DNA from 3 places in the Streptomyces sp. NPDC059743 genome. Region 3 is predicted to be linked to each of the others. Evidence: riboswitches for the same ligand, from Rfam matches in the RefSeq annotation. Region 3 holds a riboswitch; each other region holds the start of a gene.
The links. Region 3 has a riboswitch for thiamine pyrophosphate ahead of thiC (phosphomethylpyrimidine synthase ThiC). Riboswitches for the same ligand answer to the same signal wherever they lie in the genome.

Region 1: it holds a riboswitch for thiamine pyrophosphate, as region 3 does, so the genes downstream of both, thiO (glycine oxidase ThiO) here and thiC (phosphomethylpyrimidine synthase ThiC) in region 3, are expected to answer to the same signal.
Region 2: it holds a riboswitch for thiamine pyrophosphate, as region 3 does, so the genes downstream of both, ACFV6H_RS02945 (thiamine ABC transporter substrate binding subunit) here and thiC (phosphomethylpyrimidine synthase ThiC) in region 3, are expected to answer to the same signal.

What each region holds. Positions count from the first base shown of each region.
Region 1 is NZ_JBHWGS010000006.1:95,935-101,799, reverse strand. It holds gene thiE (thiamine phosphate synthase) at 1-90, opposite strand, end outside; gene ACFV6H_RS13045 (Rv2175c family DNA-binding protein) at 221-586, opposite strand; gene ACFV6H_RS13040 (NAD(P)/FAD-dependent oxidoreductase) at 729-1,892, opposite strand; TPP riboswitch at 2,075-2,188, shown strand; gene thiO (glycine oxidase ThiO) at 2,186-3,379, shown strand; gene thiS (sulfur carrier protein ThiS) at 3,376-3,594, shown strand; gene ACFV6H_RS13025 (thiazole synthase) at 3,601-4,398, shown strand; gene pknB (Stk1 family PASTA domain-containing Ser/Thr kinase) at 4,839-5,865, shown strand, end outside.
Region 2 is NZ_JBHWGS010000001.1:638,460-644,324, forward strand. It holds gene pyrH (UMP kinase) at 1-9, shown strand, start outside; gene frr (ribosome recycling factor) at 136-693, shown strand; gene ACFV6H_RS02935 (phosphatidate cytidylyltransferase) at 693-1,778, shown strand; gene rlmN (23S rRNA (adenine(2503)-C(2))-methyltransferase RlmN) at 1,884-2,990, shown strand; TPP riboswitch at 3,113-3,238, shown strand; gene ACFV6H_RS02945 (thiamine ABC transporter substrate binding subunit) at 3,361-4,458, shown strand; gene ACFV6H_RS02950 (ABC transporter permease) at 4,548-5,865, shown strand, end outside.
Region 3 is NZ_JBHWGS010000011.1:20,805-26,669, reverse strand. It holds gene ACFV6H_RS20235 (hypothetical protein) at 1-786, shown strand, start outside; gene thiC (phosphomethylpyrimidine synthase ThiC) at 913-2,760, opposite strand; TPP riboswitch at 2,753-2,898, opposite strand; gene ACFV6H_RS20225 (YibE/F family protein) at 2,970-4,484, shown strand; gene ACFV6H_RS20220 (SsgA family sporulation/cell division regulator) at 4,585-5,019, opposite strand; gene ACFV6H_RS20215 (DUF5326 family protein) at 5,652-5,849, opposite strand.

The sequences.
Region 1 (5,865 bases), on a different contig from region 3:
CCGCCTGCGTGCGTCCGTGCAGAGATAGAGCCGGGCGTCGGAGAGCGACGCACGGGCCCCGGGCACGGCAGACACACAGGCCCCTGGCATGGTCCCTGACATGGCATCGGGCATGGCCTCGGGCATGGGAAGTCCCCCCGTCGGGTCGGCGGTGTGCGGAGGTGCCGGGACCGCCACGCGGTCATGAAGGCACCGCCGCACACCGCGAATGGTGAGTGGATCAGACGGCGAGCGCCTGGGCCCGGCGCTTCACCTCCGTGCCGCGATTCTCGCTGAGCGCCTGTGCGGGCGTGCCCGGCAGGGTCGGGTCGGAAGTGAAGAGCCATTCGAGCATCTCTTCGTCGGTGAAGCCGTCGTCCCTCAGCAGCGTCAGGGTCCCGGCGAGGCCCTTGACGACCTTGCCGCCGTCGAGGAAGGCGGCGGGCACCTGGAGTGTCCTGTTCTCACCGCGGCGCACGGCGATGAGCTGCCCTTCCTTCACCAGCTGCCGCACGCGCGTCACCTCGACATCGAGGGCTTCCGCGATGTCGGGCAGGTGAAGCCAGGCGGGGACGAGAGCATCGATCTTTGCGTCAATCTCGGTCACACGACAAGCGTGCCATCCCGGACTGACAGACGCCACGAACCAAGTCCGCCCGGAGCAGCCCCGAGCAGCCACCACGCACGGCACGGAGCGCGTCACGGAGCACGGCACGGAGCGCGTCGCGATACCTCAGAGACACGAAACCTCAGAGAACGGCCTTGCGCAGCGGTACCGCGGGATCGGCGGCCCGCGCCCGGTCCAGCCGCGCGCCCGCCTCCATCAGCTTGCGGCCCTGCGCCAGATCGCGCGGCCTGCCGACGGCGAGCAGGGCCCTCAGCGCGCCGTCCCGCAGCCACACCACCGACCAGGCGGCGTCCGCCGGATCGCCGCGCCACACCAGGGTGTCCTCCGCCGTGTGATGGCCCGCGTACTGGACGAACCGGCCGAACTGCTCCGACCAGAAGTACGGCACGGGATCGTAGAGCTGCTCGCTCTCGCCGACGGCCTGGGCGGCGACCGTACGAGGGCCCTGGAGCGCGTTGTCCCAGTGGTGCACGAGCAGCCGCTCGCCGTAACGGGCGGACGGGAAGGACGCGCAGTCGCCGACCGCGTAGACATCGGGCAGGGACGTCGCCAGCCGCTCGTCCGCGACGATCGCGCCGTCCGGGCCCAGCGCGATACCGGAGCCGGTCAGCCAGTCCGTCGAGGGTCGCGCGCCTATGCCCACGACCACCGCGTCGGCGGACAGCCGCCGGCCGTCCGCGAGGAGCACCGCGCCCGGCTCGACACCGGCCACCCGTACACCGGTCAGCAGCGCGGCGCCGCTCTCCGCGTACCACCGCGCCATCGGTGCGGCGACCTCGGCCGGCAGGGCGCCCGGCAGCGGCCGGTCCGCCGCCTCCACGACCGTCACGGCACACCCGGCCTCGCGCGCGGCGGTGGTGAACTCCGCGCCGATCCATCCGGCGCCGACGACCACGATCCGGTCCCGCCGGCCGAGCACGGGCCGCAGCGCCTCGGCGTCGTCCAGGGTGCGCAGCAGATGGACGCCCGGCACGGCCACGGCGCCGGGCAGTCCGACCGGCTCCGCGCCGGTCGCGAGGACCAGTACGCCGTACGGGACGGGCCCGGCCGCGGTGTCGACCTCCCGCGCGTCCGGGCGCAGTCCGGTGACCTCGACGCCGAGTCTCAGCCGGACGGAGAGTGCCTCGAAGTCGATGTCGAAGGCCGAGCCGTCCGCCGTGCCCAGCAGGACCGCCTTGGAGAGCGGAGGCCGGTCGTACGGCGGATGAGGTTCCGCGCCGATCAGGGTGACCGGGCCCTCGTAGCCCTTCTCCCGCAGGGCCACGGCGGTCTGCACGCCCGCCATGCCCGCACCGACGATGACGACGCCCGGCCGTTCCCGCTGTCTCTGCGACTGCTCGTGTCTGCGCTGCTCGCTCACCCGATCACCTTAAGCAGCGGACGGACCGCAGGCGGAGGACCGTTCCGGCTCCCGCCCCGCCAGGACGGCCTTACCGCACGGCGGGCCGCGCGTTACGCTGGCCGTCGACACTACCTCGCGGGAGTCCGGACGCACCGGGCTGAGAGGGAGGCTGAAGCGGCCTCCGACCGTACGAACCTGATCCGGGTCATGCCGGCGAAGGGAGGGGCTGGACGCCCATGCAGTCGTCCCAGGAGAAGACCGCTTCCGATGTCCTGGTCATCGGCGGCGGAATCATCGGACTGGTCACGGCCTGGCGGGCCGCGCAGCACGGGCTGCGTACCGCCGTCGTCGATCCCGGTCCCGGCGGAGGCGCCGCGCGGGTCGCGGCGGGCATGCTCGCCGCCGTCACCGAACTCCACCACGGCGAACAGCTTCTGCTCGGGCTCAATCTCGCCTCGGCGGAGCGCTATCCGGAGTTCGTGGCCGAGCTGGAGGAGGCGAGCGGCCAGGAGACCGGCTACCGCGCCTGCGGCACGCTCGCCGTCGCCCTCGACACCGACGACCGCGCCGAGCTGCGCGAACTGCACGCCCTTCAGCAGCGCTCGGGCCTGACGTCCGAGTGGCTCACAGGACGCGAGTGCCGGCGTCTCGAACCGATGCTCGCGCCGGGCGTACGCGGCGGTCTGCGCGTGGACGGCGACCACCAGATCGATCCACGCCGGCTCGCCTCCGCCCTGCTCACCGCCTGTGAACGGGCCGGAGTGGTCTTCCACCGCGCCTGGGCCGAGCGGCTCTCCGTCGTACGGGACCGGGCCGCCGGTGCCGTACTGGACGACGGGCGCGCGCTCACCGCGGACCAGGTGGTACTGGCGGCCGGCAGTCTGAGCGGACGGCTGGCGGGCGTCCCTGACGAAGTCCTGCCGCCGGTACGGCCCGTCAAGGGCCAGGTCCTGCGGCTGACGGTGCCTCGTCCGTACGCGCCGTTCCTGTCCAGGACGGTACGGGCCGTGGTGCGCGGCAGCCAGGTGTATCTGGTGCCGCGCGAGAACGGCGAGCTGGTCGTCGGCGCCACCAGCGAGGAGCTGGGCTGGGACACCACGGTCACGGCGGGCGGAGTGTACGAGCTGCTGCGGGACGCGCACGAACTGGTTCCCGGCATCACCGAACTGCCGCTCACCGAGACCCGCGCGGGACTGCGTCCGGGCTCGCCTGACAACGCGCCGCTGCTGGGACCGACCGCGCTGCCGGGGCTGAGTCTCGCGACCGGGCACTACCGCAACGGCGTGCTGCTCACACCGGTCACCGGCGACGCGCTGGCCGCGGTGCTGACCACCGGCGAACTCCCGGACGTGGCGCGCCCGTTCACTCCGCGCCGCTTCACCTCCGTACCGCAGGACCTCACCTCCGTACCGCGGGAGCTGACCGTATGAGCACCTCTGTCCGTGTGACCGTCTCCGTGAACGGCGAGGCCCGCGATCTCGCCTCCGGCACCACCCTCGACATCCTGGTCGCCTCCCTCACTCCCGCGCCCTCGGGTGTCGCCGCCGCCGTCAACGAGACGGTGGTGCCGCGCGGCCACTGGTCCGGCACGGTGCTCGGCGACGGCGACCGGGTGGAAGTCCTCACCGCGGTCCAGGGAGGCTGAGCCGCCATGGCCGACGACCGGCTCACCATCGGCTCCACCGTCCTCAACTCACGGCTGATCATGGGCACGGGCGGAGCGCCCAGCCTGGACGTACTGGAACGCTGTCTGCGCGCCTCGGGCACGGAACTCACCACCGTCGCGATGCGTCGCCTCGATCCCACGGTCCAGGGCTCGGTCCTCTCCGTACTCGACTCCCTGGGCATCCGCGCCCTGCCCAACACGGCGGGCTGCTTCACGGCGGGCGAGGCGGTCCTGACCGCCAGGCTGGCGCGCGAGGCGCTCGGTACGGAGTGGATCAAGCTGGAGGTGGTCGCGGACGAGCGGACGCTGCTGCCCGACCCGATCGAACTGCTGGACGCGGCCGAGATCTTGGTCGACGACGGCTTCACGGTGCTGCCGTACACCAACGACGATCCCGTGCTCGCCAGAAAGCTGGAGGACGTGGGCTGCGCCGCGATCATGCCGCTGGGCTCGCCGATCGGCTCCGGCCTCGGGATCCGCAACCCGCACAACTTCGAGCTCATCGTGGAGCGGGCGGGCGTACCGGTGATCCTGGACGCGGGCGCGGGCACCGCGTCGGACGCGGCGCTGGCGATGGAGCTGGGGTGCGCGGCGGTGATGCTGGCGTCGGCGGTGACGCGGGCGCGGGAGCCGGTGCTGATGGCGGAGGCGATGCGGCACGCGGTGGAGGCGGGCCGGCTGGCGCGCCGGGCGGGCCGAATCCCTCGCCGCCACTTCGCGACGGCGTCGTCGCCAACGGACGGGTTGCCGTCCCTGGACCCGGAACGCCCGGCGTTCACGTAGCGGGCGCGCGCCGGGTCCGTCCGGCCGGCCGTTTCGTCCTCAATCGCCGGACGGGCTTGATTTTCCGGCCTGCGGCCGGGGCGCGATGGGGCGGGCCCCTACCGTCTGGGAACCCGGCACGGGGGTCGCCGGTTCCGTCCTCAAACGCCGGACGGGCTGGATATGCGGGCCCGGACAGAGTGGAAACCCGGCGTGCGGCGGGAGGGGGTCGGGGTCGCAGGAGGTGCGTGTCCGGACACTAAAGCGTGATTTGTGCCGCACACCGGCCCGCACGCGGCGTACGGGGGTCCGGGGGTGTCCCCCGGGAAAACACAGCATGCCGTCCGGACATGTACCTCCGGAGGCCCCGACACCCGCACCCACCACCCACCGCACCCCGCGCCGCAGGCGCGCAAGGCGCACACCGCGCCCGCCAGAACCCGCACCGTAGACTCAGGTTCGTGGATACGACCCTTCACGATCCCATCGTCGGGCAGGTGCTCGACGGGCGTTATCGCGTTGACGCGCGGATCGCCGTCGGTGGCATGGCCACGGTGTACCGGGCCGTCGACACCCGGCTGGACCGGGTTCTGGCGCTCAAGGTGATGCATCCGGCGCTCGCCGCCGACGTCGCCTTCGTGGAGCGGTTCATCCGTGAGGCCAAGTCGGTGGCCCGGCTGGCGCATCCCAATGTGGTCGCGGTCTTCGACCAGGGCGCGCAGGGCGCGTATGTCTATCTGGCGATGGAGTACGTCGCGGGCTGCACACTGCGCGATGTGCTGCGTGAGCGCGGCGCGCTTCAGCCGCGGGCCGCGCTGGACATCCTGGAGCCCGTGCTCGCCGCGCTCGGCGCGGCCCACCGGGCCGGGTTCGTCCACCGGGACATGAAGCCGGAGAACGTGCTGATCGGGGAGGACGGCCGGGTCAAGGTCGCGGACTTCGGGCTCGTACGGGCCGTAGGAGATGTCACCAATACGACCGGGACCGTGCTCGGCACCGTGTCGTATCTCGCGCCCGAACAGATCGAGTACGGCACGTCCGACACCCGGGTCGATGTGTACGCCTGCGGCGTCGTCCTCCACGAGATGCTGACCGGTGCCAAGCCGCACGGCGGGGTCACTCCCGCGCAGGTGCTCTACCGGCATCTGAACGAGGACGTGCCCGCGCCGTCGGCCGCCGTTCCCGGGCTCGCCGCCGAGCTGGACGAGCTGGTCGCGGCGGCCACCGCCCGGGATCCGGAGCGGCGGCCCGACGACGCGGTGGCGCTGCTCGCCAGGGCCCGTGTGGCGCGCGCCGCGCTCAGTGACGCGCAGCTCGACGCCGTACCACCCAGGGCCAGGGCCACCGCGGTGACGGGCGCCGAGAACCGTACGGCGGTGATTCCGCGCCGTGTCCTTCCCGCCGAGGAGCAGATCCATCACACCAGCCGGCTGGAGATGCCTCCCCCCGGCCCGCCGCCGACCGGCCCGCGCCGGCGCGTGGCCGTGC
Region 2 (5,865 bases), on a different contig from region 3:
CGGACCTGATCCGGGCCGGCCCCGTACGGGATGGACAGAGCCCTGCCGGTCGGACACCGTGCAGGAGAAGACGCGACGCAGGTTCCGCCGGCCCACGCGCACGCCGGGCCCACTCAAGACACGCAGGAGCAAGTGGTGATCGAAGAGACCCTCCTCGAGGCCGAGGAGAAGATGGAGAAGGCCGTCCTGGTCGCCAAAGACGACTTCGCCGCGATCCGCACAGGGCGGGCACATCCGGCGATGTTCAACAAGATCGTGGCGGACTACTACGGTGCCCTGACCCCGATCAACCAGCTCGCCTCGTTCGCCGTGCCCGAGGCGCGGATGGCCGTGGTGACCCCGTTCGACAAGAGCGCCCTGCGCAATATCGAGCAGGCGATCCGTGACTCCGACCTCGGCGTCAACCCGAGCAACGACGGCAATATCATCCGGGTGGTGTTCCCGGAGCTGACCCAGGACCGCCGCAAGGAGTTCATCAAGGTCGCCAAGACCAAGGCCGAGGACTCGAAGATCTCGATCCGCGCGGTCCGCCGCAAGGCCAAGGAGACCATCGACAAACTGGTCAAGGACGGCGAGGTCGGCGAGGACGAGGGACGCCGCGCGGAGAAGGAGCTCGACGACACCACCGCGAAGTATGTCGCGCAGGTGGACGAGCTGCTCAAGCACAAGGAAGCCGAGCTGCTCGAGGTCTGATGAACGACTCTTCCCGGGGAGCCCCGCCGACGGCCGGTTACTCCGGTTACACCGACTACTGGGGACCGACCGACCACGGGGCCGCCCCGGCGGGTCCCGCATACGACGCGCTGGACACACAGCAGACTCGGCCCATGCCCATCGTGCCCGACGGACCCGCGAACGGCGGGGACCAGGATGACGACCGGGAGGGTGCTCGGCCGGGCGGCCCTCTGTTCCGTGACGAGACGCCACAGGAGCCCATGGGAGCACAGTCACCACCGCCACCGAGGAAGCGGGCGGGCCGTGATCTGCGCGCGGCCATAGGAGTGGGCCTCGGCCTCGGTGTGGTCGTCGTGGCGTCGCTCTTCATCGTCAAGGCCGTGTTCGTGGGTGTCGTCGCGGTCGCGGTGGTCGTCGGGCTGTGGGAGCTGACCTCGCGGCTGGACGAGAAGAAGGGCATCAAGGCCCCGCTGGTACCGCTGGCGATCGGCGGCGCCGCGATGGTCGTCGCCGGCTATCTGCGCGGTGCCGAGGGCGCCTGGGTCGCGATGGCCCTGACGGCGCTCGCGGTGCTGGTCTGGCGGATGACGGAACCGCCCGAGGGCTATCTGAAGGACGTCACGGCCGGGATCTTCGCCGCGTTCTACGTACCGTTCCTGGCCACCTTCGTGACGATGATGCTCACGGCGGACGACGGTCCGTGGCGGGTCCTGATGTTCATGGTGCTCACGGTCGTCAGCGACACGGGCGCGTACGCGGTCGGCTGGCGCTTCGGTACGCACAAGCTCGCGCCGCGCATCAGCCCTGGCAAGACCAGGGAAGGGCTGGCCGGAGCCATCGTCTTCGCCATGGTGGCGGGCGCGCTCTGTATGCAGTTCCTGATCAACGACGGGATCTGGTGGCAGGGCCTGCTGCTGGGACTGGCGGTCGCGGCCACCGCCACACTCGGCGATCTCGGCGAGTCCATGATCAAGCGCGATCTCGGCATCAAGGACATGGGCACCCTGCTGCCGGGACACGGCGGCATCATGGACCGGCTCGACTCGCTGCTGCCCACGGCGCCGGTGTTCTGGCTGCTGCTGGTGATCTTCGTCGGATCCTGACCGGGCGCCTTCGGTCACGCTTGTGACCAGGCCCGATACCGTACGGAGGCCCGTTGTCCACAGGACAGCGGGCCTCCTTCGTATGTCTGCGACACTGGATCCACCATGCCTGTACCTGGAGAACTCACCTTTGTCGCGCCCCGCGGAGCCAAGAAGCCCCCGCGGCATCTCGCCGACCTCACTCCCGCCGAGCGCCGCGAGGCCGTCGCCGCGATGGGCGAGAAGGCGTTCCGTGCCAAGCAGCTTTCGCAGCACTACTTCGCGCGGTTCGCACACGATCCCGAGCAGTGGACCGACATCCCGGCCGCCGCGCGTCAGAAGCTCGCGGCGGAGCTGCTGCCCGAGCTGATGTCGGTGGTGCGGCATATCTCCTGCGACGACGACACCACCCGTAAGACGCTCTGGCGGCTGCACGACGGCACTCTGGTCGAGTCCGTGCTGATGCGCTATCCGGACAGGGTCACGATGTGTATCTCGTCGCAGGCGGGCTGCGGGATGAACTGCCCGTTCTGCGCCACAGGACAGGCCGGTCTCGACCGCAATCTGTCCACCGCCGAGATCGTGCACCAGATCGTGGACGGGATGCGTGCCCTGCGCGACGGCGATGTGCCGGGCGGGCCCTCCCGGCTGTCGAACATCGTCTTCATGGGCATGGGCGAACCGCTCGCCAACTACAGGCGGGTGGTCGGCGCGATCCGCCGGCTGACCGATCCCGAGCCCGACGGTCTGGGACTGTCGCAGCGCGGGATCACCGTCTCGACGGTCGGTCTGGTGCCCGCGATGCTGCGCTTCGCCGACGAGGGCTTCAAGTGCCGGCTCGCGGTCTCCCTGCACGCGCCCGACGACGAGCTGCGCGACACCCTCGTCCCGGTCAATACGCGCTGGAAGGTACGGGAAGTGCTGGACGCGGCGTGGGAGTACGCGGAGAAGTCGGGCCGCCGGGTCTCCATCGAGTACGCGCTGATCCGTGACATCAACGACCAGGCGTGGCGCGGCGACCGGCTGGGCCGGCTGCTCAAGGGCAAGCGGGTGCACGTCAATCTGATCCCGCTCAACCCGACACCGGGATCGAAGTGGACGGCCTCGCGGCCCGAGGACGAAAAGGCCTTTGTCGAGGCGATCGCGGCCCATGGAGTGCCCGTGACCGTACGGGACACCCGCGGCCAGGAGATCGACGGAGCGTGTGGGCAGTTGGCCGCGTCGGAGCGGTAGGGCGTCGTGGCTCCTGGCGGGCGGGCCGCGCGGCCGACGGACCTGCCCGTGAGCAGGCTGTCTCGGAGGTGAACCGGGCCTGGATATGCGGTGCATGTAACCTTGGCGCGAACGCATTGCATATTTTCCGACAGGGGAGCGCCACAGCGCTGAGAGTGTGGCATATGTCCGTGAGAGCGGGCAGCGGCCACAGACCCTCTGAACCTCGCCCAGGTCATTCTGGGTAGGAAGTTCGGTCACCACTCAAGCTGTTGCGCCCTGCCCGGAGTCCGGTCCGTCCGGACTCCGGGCAGGGCCGCGTCTTCTCCTGGACATCCCAGGAGGAAAATCAGTGAGCACCACATCAGTGAGCACCATCAGCGTCAGAAGAATGGCGGTCGCCGCGGTCGCCGCCGCGCTCGGTGTCTCCTCGCTCGCCGCCTGCGGCGGCTCCGACGGCTCCGCGTCGTCCGGCGACAGCGCCGGTACGGGCGGTGGCGGGACGGCGTCGAAGACCGTCACTCTGGTCAGCCACGACTCGTTCAACGCCACTCCCGCCGTGCTCAAGGAGTTCACCGCGCGGACCGGCTACACGGTCAAGGTGCTCAAGAGCGGAGACGCGGGCGAGGCCCTCAACAAGGAGATCCTGACCAAAGGTTCGCCTCAGGGCGATGTCTTCTTCGGCGTCGACAACACCCTGCTCTCCCGCGCCCTCGACAACGGTCTCTTCACGCCGTACGAGGCGAAGGGCCTCGACCAGGTCGACGCGGTCACCCGGCTCGACGGGAGCAAGAACCGCGTCACACCGATCGACACCGGCGATATCTGTGTCAACTACGACAAGAAGTATTTCGCGGACAAGAAGCTCGCACCTCCGCAGTCTTTTGACGATCTGATCAAGCCGCAGTACAAGAATCTGCTGGTCACCGAGAACGCCGCGACCTCCTCGCCCGGTCTCGGCTTCCTCCTCGGCACGGCCGCGCGGTACGGCGACAACGGCTGGCAGGAGTACTGGAAGAAGCTGAAGGCCAACGGCGTCCAGGTCGTGGACAGCTGGGAGCAGGCCTACAACGAGAGCTTCTCGGGCTCGGCCGGAGGCAAGAAGGCCAAGGCCGACCGTCCGCTCGTCGTCTCGTACGCCTCCAGCCCGCCCGTCGAGGTGCTGTACGCCGAACCGCAGCCGAAGGAGGCCCCGACCGGAGTCTCCACCGGCACCTGCTTCCGGCAGATCGAGTTCGCCGGGCTGCTCACGGGCGCGAGGAACGAGGCGGGCGGCAAGGCCCTGCTGGACTTTCTGATCAGCGAGACCTTCCAGGCGGACATGCCGCTCAATATGTTCGTCAACCCGGTCGTCAAGAGTGTGGAGCTGCCCGAGCTGTTCACGAAGTTCGGCGCGACGGTCAGCGAGCCCGAGACCGTGGCACCCGACAAGATCGCCGCCAACCGTGAGCAGTGGATCCAGTCGTGGACCTCACTCGTGGTGAAGTAGCCGGCAAAGCGGCGAGCCGGGACCGGCAGACCCGTCGTACTCCGGAGAGAAGGCGGGCCGGGCGCGCGAACGCCGTCCGGCTCGCCCTCATGGCCGTGCCCGTCGCGTTCTTCGCAGTCTTCTTCGCCTATCCCGTGGCCGCGATCGTCGGCCGTGGGCTCAAGGCCGACGGTGCCTGGCGGTTCGGCCGCGTCGGTGACGTACTGAGCCGTCCCGACATCCTCGACGTCCTGTGGTTCACCACCTGGCAGGCGCTCGCCTCCACCGCGCTCACTCTGCTGATCGCACTGCCCGGCGCGTACGTTTTCGCACGCTTCGACTTCCCCGGCAGACAACTCCTGCGCGCGGTGGTCACCGTCCCGTTCGTCCTGCCCACGGTCGTCGTCGGTACGGCTTTCCTCGCGCTGCTCGGGCGCGGCGGACTGCTGGACGAGCTGTGGGGCGTACGGCTCGACACCACCGTCTGGGCGATCCTCCTCGCCCATGTCTTCTTCAACTACGCCGTGGTCATCAGGACCGTGGGCGGTCTGTGGGCGCAGCTCGATCCGCGCCAGGAGGAGGCCGCGCGAGTGCTGGGCGCGGGCCGGCTCATGGCCTGGTGGCGAGTGACGCTGCCGGCCCTCGCGCCCGCCGTGGCCGCCGCCGCGCTGATGGTCTTCCTCTTCACCTTCACCTCCTTCGGCGTCGTACAGATCCTGGGCGGCCCCGCCTACTCCACCCTGGAGGTGGAGATCTACCGGCAGACCGCGCAACTGCTCGACCTGCCCACCGCGGCCGTGCTCACACTCGTACAGTTCGCGGCGGTCGGCGGTGTGCTGGCCGTGCACGCGTGGACCGTACGCAGACGCGAGGGCGCGCTGAAACTGGTCGATCCCGCGCTGACCGCGCGCAGACCGCGCGGCGCCGGGCAGTGGGCGCTGCTCGGCGGAGTGCTCGGCACCGTGCTGCTGCTGGTCCTGCTGCCGCTGGGCGTACTGGTCGAGCGCTCCCTCGACGGGCCCGGCGGGTACGGTTTCGGCTTCTACCGGGCGCTCGGCTCGGTGGACGCGAGCGGCGGGACCTTTCTCGTACCTCCGCTGGAAGCCGTCTGGAACTCCCTCCGTTACGCGCTGGTCGCGACGGCCGTGGCGCTGGTGGTGGGCGGACTCGCCGCCGCCGCGCTGACCCGGCGCGCGGGCCGGCTCGTACGCGGCTTCGACGCGCTGCTGATGCTGCCGCTCGGAGTCTCCGCGGTGACCGTCGGCTTCGGCTTTCTGATCACACTCGACAAGCCGCCGCTCGATCTGCGGGCCTCCTGGATTCTGGTGCCGCTCGCACAGGCCCTGGTGGGCGTCCCGTTCGTCGTACGGACCATGCTGCCGGTGCTGCGGGCGGTGGACGGACGGCTGCGCGAGGCGGCGGCCGTCC
Region 3 (5,865 bases):
GCGGATTTCGAGCGGATCCTCGATGACGTGCTGCGCAACGCGCACGACCGGCCGGATCTCGACACGGTCGGGGAGCGGCTCAACAATGAGCAGCTCCGCACGATGACGCTGAACGCCACGGCGCTGATAACGACGGCCGCAGCCGCCGAGTACGAGCACTACAGAAAGATCCGCGAGGAGTCACGCTCGCCGGGGCCCTCGGTCTCGGTCCGCGATTCCGTGCTGGAGCCGGAGGGAAGCGAGCCGACGGGATCCGGTGCGGGGCTGACGGCTGTTGTCACCGTGCTGCTCCCGGTGCTCGGAGGCACGGCCGCGGTGATCTTCCTGCTCGTCGGTTATCTCCTCAAGGCGCTCAGCCGGCCGCCCGCGTTCGCCGACAGCCTGGTCGCCGTGGGCTGGTTCTTCGGTGCCATCACCGCGATAGGCATCCTGGCCGCCGCGACAGGCCTGCTGATCACGGCCCTGCGCAACAGCTCGACCCAGCTTCCGGCCGAGGAGCCGACGAGCGGTGAGCTGCCGGACGAAGTGGCCCGTGCGCGGGAGGCCTGGCGCCATGCCCTGCTGGAGCGCGGCATTCTGCCCTTCCTACGCGCCGCTCTGGCCGACCCGAGCGCGGATCCGGCCGCGCCGCCGCCCAGGTCGATCAAGCATCTGCCCAAGATCGGCTACAGCCGGCCCGACTTCACCAGCCCGGACGAAGGAGCCACCACCGGCCAGCGCCCGAGCTTCACCAGCCCGGACTTCACCAGCCCCGACTTCGGCGGCCCGGACCACCACCCGGAGTGACGTACGGCGCTGACGGCACCGGGGACCGCCGACGGCCCCGGAGACGTCGTCAGACAGCCGGTGTGAGCGGTGGGGCCCGGACCTCGGACCGAGGCCGCCACCGCTCACCTACCGCGAGTCTCCAGATCAGTCAGCCAGCGGCAGATATACGCGATTGCCGCTCGCCGCGAACTCCTTGGACTTCTGGGCCATGCCCGCCTCGATCTCGGCGGTTCCGAACACGGTGTCCTCCGTACCGGTGCCCTCCGTACCGGCGCCTGCCGTCCCGCCACTCGCCATGTCGCCGCCGTGCCGCTGCCGGATGTCCTGCGAGATCTTCATCGAGCAGAACTTGGGGCCGCACATCGAGCAGAAGTGGGCCGTCTTCGCCGGTTCGGCCGGGAGGGTCTCGTCGTGGAACTCCCGGGCCGTGTCCGGGTCGAGGGCCAGATTGAACTGGTCCTCCCAGCGGAACTCGAACCGGGCGTCGGAAAGGGCGTCGTCCCAGTCCTGCGCTCCCGGATGGCCCTTGGCGAGATCCGCCGCATGGGCTGCGATCTTGTAGGTGATGACACCGGTCTTGACGTCGTCCCGGTTCGGCAGACCGAGGTGCTCCTTGGGCGTGACATAGCAGAGCATCGCCGTCCCCCACCAGGCGATCATCGCCGCACCGATCCCGGAGGTGATGTGGTCGTACGCCGGAGCCACATCGGTCGTCAGCGGGCCGAGCGTGTAGAACGGCGCCTCCTCGCAGATCTCCTGCTGAAGGTCGATGTTCTCCTTGATCTTGTGCATCGGGACATGGCCCGGCCCTTCGATCATCGTCTGTACGCCCAGCCGCTTCGCGGTGGAGTTCAGCTCCCCGAGCGTCCGCAGCTCGGCGAACTGGGCCTCGTCGTTGGCATCCGCGATGGAGCCCGGCCGCAGACCGTCGCCCAGGGAGTACGTCACGTCGTACGCCGCGAGGATCTCGCACAGCTCCTCGAAGTTCTCGTACAGGAACGACTCCTTGTGGTGCGCCAGACACCAGGCCGCCATGATCGAGCCGCCCCGCGAGACGATGCCCGTCTTACGGCGCGCCGTCAGCGGCACATAGCGCAGCAGTACACCGGCATGGACCGTCATGTAGTCGACGCCCTGCTCGGCCTGCTCGACGACCGTGTCCTTGTAGATCTCCCAGGTCAGCTCCTCGGCCCTGCCGTCGACCTTCTCCAGCGCCTGGTAGAGCGGCACGGTGCCGATCGGCACGGGGGAGTTGCGCAGCACCCACTCACGCGTGGTGTGGATATTGCGGCCGGTGGAGAGGTCCATGACCGTGTCGGCGCCCCAGCGCGTCGCCCAGGTCATCTTCTCCACCTCCTCCTCGATGGAGGAAGTGACCGCGGAATTGCCGATGTTGGCGTTGACCTTGACCAGGAACCGCTTGCCGATGATCATCGGCTCGATCTCCGGGTGATTGACATTCGCCGGCAGTACGGCGCGGCCCGCGGCGATCTCCTCGCGGACGACCTCCGGAGACACGTTCTCGCGGATCGCGACATACTCCATCTCCGGTGTGATGTCTCCGCGACGGGCGTACGCGAGCTGTGTCACCACCTGCCCGCTCCGGCCCCGGCGCGGCTGACGCGGCCGGCCCGGGAAGACCGCGTCGAGGTTACGCAGTCCTCCGCGCGGCGCCGTGTGCTTGAGCCCGTCGTCCTCGGGACGGACCGGCCGGCCCGCGTACTCCTCGGTGTCACCTCGCCCGATGATCCAGTTCTCCCGCAGCGGCGCGAGACCGCGGCGTACATCGGTCTCGACGGTGGGATCGGTGTACGGCCCCGAGGTGTCGTACAGCGTCACATCCTGGCCGTTGGTGAGGTGCACCCGGCGGACCGGCACCTGAAGGTCGGGGCGTGAGCCCTGGACATATCCCTTGTGCCAGCCGATGGACCTCTGGGCCTCGATCGGATCTCCCGAATCGGAGGCAGGCGTGTGTGCGTCCTGAACGGTCATGAGACCTACTCCCTACGCCGGCATTACCCGGTAACAGGTTCAGCGGTCGGCGCAGCTCAGGAGTCCTGGGGATACTCCCCGGGACTACACAGTCAGCGCCCTCTCAGCCCGGTGCTCCGAGCTCCCGCGTGTGCAAAAGGTGCCCCCACGCTAGCGTCATATCCGGCGTGCTGAACAGAGGGCCTCTGGCTTCTTGCGATGATCGGAGGGTGACCTCACCCCAGCAGACCCACGAATCACACGGACACTCGCACAGCCATGGCCCCGCCGCGCCGGTCTCCCAGCACCTTCGCAAGGTCATCGCCGCGGTCCTGATTCCGTTCGCGACTGCGGTGGTCGTCGGGCTGGCCGTGCTCTGGCCGGGTGGCGCACCGGCGCATGAGCGCACCGGTGTGGGCTTCGACCGGCAGACCGAGCAGGGCCGGGTGGTACAGATCCAGTCGGTCGACTGCAAGGACGTGAACGCCGCCCAGATCCCGTCCACCGGCGATACCTCAAAACCTCAGGGACGTGAGGCGGAGCGGGCGGAGAACGGTGACTGCACCAAGGCGACGATCGAGGTCACCAGCGGCAAGGAGAAAGGGCGGACCTTTATCGAGGTCGTCCAGCCGGACGCACCGCGACAGTTTCACGTGAAACAGGGCGTAGTGGTGGCATACGCACCCGACGCGCCTCGCGATCTCCAGTACTCCGTGACGGATGTGAACCGCAGATTCCCCATGGCCCTGCTGGCGGGGATCTTCGCCCTGGCGGTGGTCGTGGTGGGGCGGCTGCGCGGTCTCATGGCCCTGGTCGCACTCGCCGTCTCCTTCGCCGTGCTGACACTGTTCATCCTGCCCGCGATTCTTCAGGGCTCGAATCCGCTGGTCGTGGCGGTGGTCGGGGCCAGCGCGATCATGCTGCTCGCGCTCTATATGTGTCACGGTCTGACAGCCCGTACCTCGGTCGCGGTCCTCGGCACACTGATCTCACTGCTGCTGATCGGGCTGCTGGGCTCGCTCTTCATCGGCTGGGCGAGCCTGACCGGCAATACCGACGACAACACCGGGCTGATCCATGGCCTCTATCCCGAAATCGATATGAGCGGTCTGCTGCTGGCGGGCGTCATCATCGGTTCACTCGGTGTGCTCGACGATGTGACCGTCACACAGACCTCGGCGGTCTGGGAGCTGCATCAGGCGGATCCGTCGATGGGACCGCGTGCCCTCTACCGGGCCGGTATCCGGATCGGCCGGGACCATATCGCCTCGGTGGTCAATACGCTCGTCCTCGCCTACGCGGGCGCCGCGCTGCCGCTGCTGCTGCTCTTCTCGATCGCGCAGTCGGGCGTGGGTACGGTCGCGAACAGTGAGCTGGTGGCGGAGGAGATCGTCAGAACGCTGGTGGGCTCGATCGGTCTGGTCGCATCGGTGCCGGTGACCACGGCGCTGGCGGCGCTGGTGGTCTCCGCCGATCGCTCGGGGCAGAAGGACTCGCCAGTGGCCCCGACGACGGCCCCGACGGAGGCTCTGCCTCCCACACCGCCGTATCCGGCTCCTGGTGGGACAGCGGGCCCCTGGTCGGCGGGTCCGGCAGGCCCGGCAGGTCCAGCAGGCCCGACGAGTACGACAGGCCCGGCGGGCCTCTCGGATCCCGAGGGCCCGGAAGCGGCGCCGTCACTGCCGGTACAGAGCGCACCGGCGCGCAAACTGGGCGGCGGCAAGGGCCGACGCCGCAAGAAGTAGTCCCTCTGGTCCCTCTGCCGTCCCGGCCCGGAAATCGCCGTCCCGTCCGGAAATCCGTTCGGCCGTAAAGGATCACCCGGACGGCCCCGTTCGGACCGGCTCAGCCGGCATTCTCCTCGGCCAGGATGCGGCCGAGCGCCTCCTCAAGATTGCCCTCGAAGTCACCGAGCGTGCGCTCCTGACCGAGCGGAACCAGTCGGTCCGTGCGGTCGAGGAAGGCCACCAGAGGCGCGGCACTGACGCGGAAGAGCGCGTGATCGTCGCCGACCTGGAGCCGGATATGGACATCGGAGAGGTCCTCGGGCTCGGTGGGCGCGATATGCACATCGCCGTCACCGCTCGGCGTGTTGATCCCGTCGAGCAGCAGCTCACGGCCGAAGGTCCAGGTGACAGGCGCATCGCCGGGCAGATGGAATGTCATGCGCACGGCGTAGGGATCTCTCATCTCGTAATGGAGTTCCACCGGGATCCGGAACGCCAGCTCCTCCGAGACAAGGAAGCTCATCAGGACCTCGGCCTGCACCGACTCGCGCATCGTGTACTCCGGAGTAGATGAAACAGTGGCTGGGAATGATCCCCGTTGACCCTCTTGACGCAATCGTCCTGTAAGCGCTAGCAGATCACAAGGAGTAATTTTTCAGATACAGATAGAGAAGGCGAGCGCGCTGAGCAGCGATCCGGTCTCTCTGTGTAATCGCTCGACTGCCGGGAGCCGTTGCCCTCGCTCGTGGAGTGGCACAGAAACAGCCACGGTCGCCGCCACGGATCCAAAACGGACGGGCGCGTCGAGCGTGTCGTCGTGCCGGCGCGTGTCGTGCCGGCGGCCGATCGAGTCGGTAATCCTGCCGCGACGATTCTGCACAGCCTCACCGAGGGCGAAAACACTCGGAGCTGCGCTTTCTGTAACCGTGGCCAAAGTCGCCCCCAGGCATGCCGACGGGCGAGAGCCCGCCCGCGGGGGCCGCCCCCGCGCGCCCGCCGCACTCCTGAGGGAGACCGGGGAGCGGTGGGATTTGTCACTCTAGGGGCAGGCCGCTCCCCGGGATGGTTTCCGGTTCACCTTTCCCTCGCGCGGGCTAACAGCCGTACGCGCGGTCTGTCCTACAAGTCCGTACCGGTCCGGTCCCTACCGTTCCTCACCGGTCCCTGCCGGTCGCCCCGCGAGGGCTAGGAGGACATGAACTTCCGTACGACATAGATGAGTCCGCCGACGAGTGCCACAAAGATCAGCACCTTGAAGAGCACTCCGATCACAAACGCGACCACGCTCATGATCAGTCCACCGAACACGACGATGGCGATCACGGGCACCGCGATCCACTTCACCCACCAGGGCAACCCCGTGAGTAGCTCCCGAACCGCCATCGTCCTTACCTCGCTT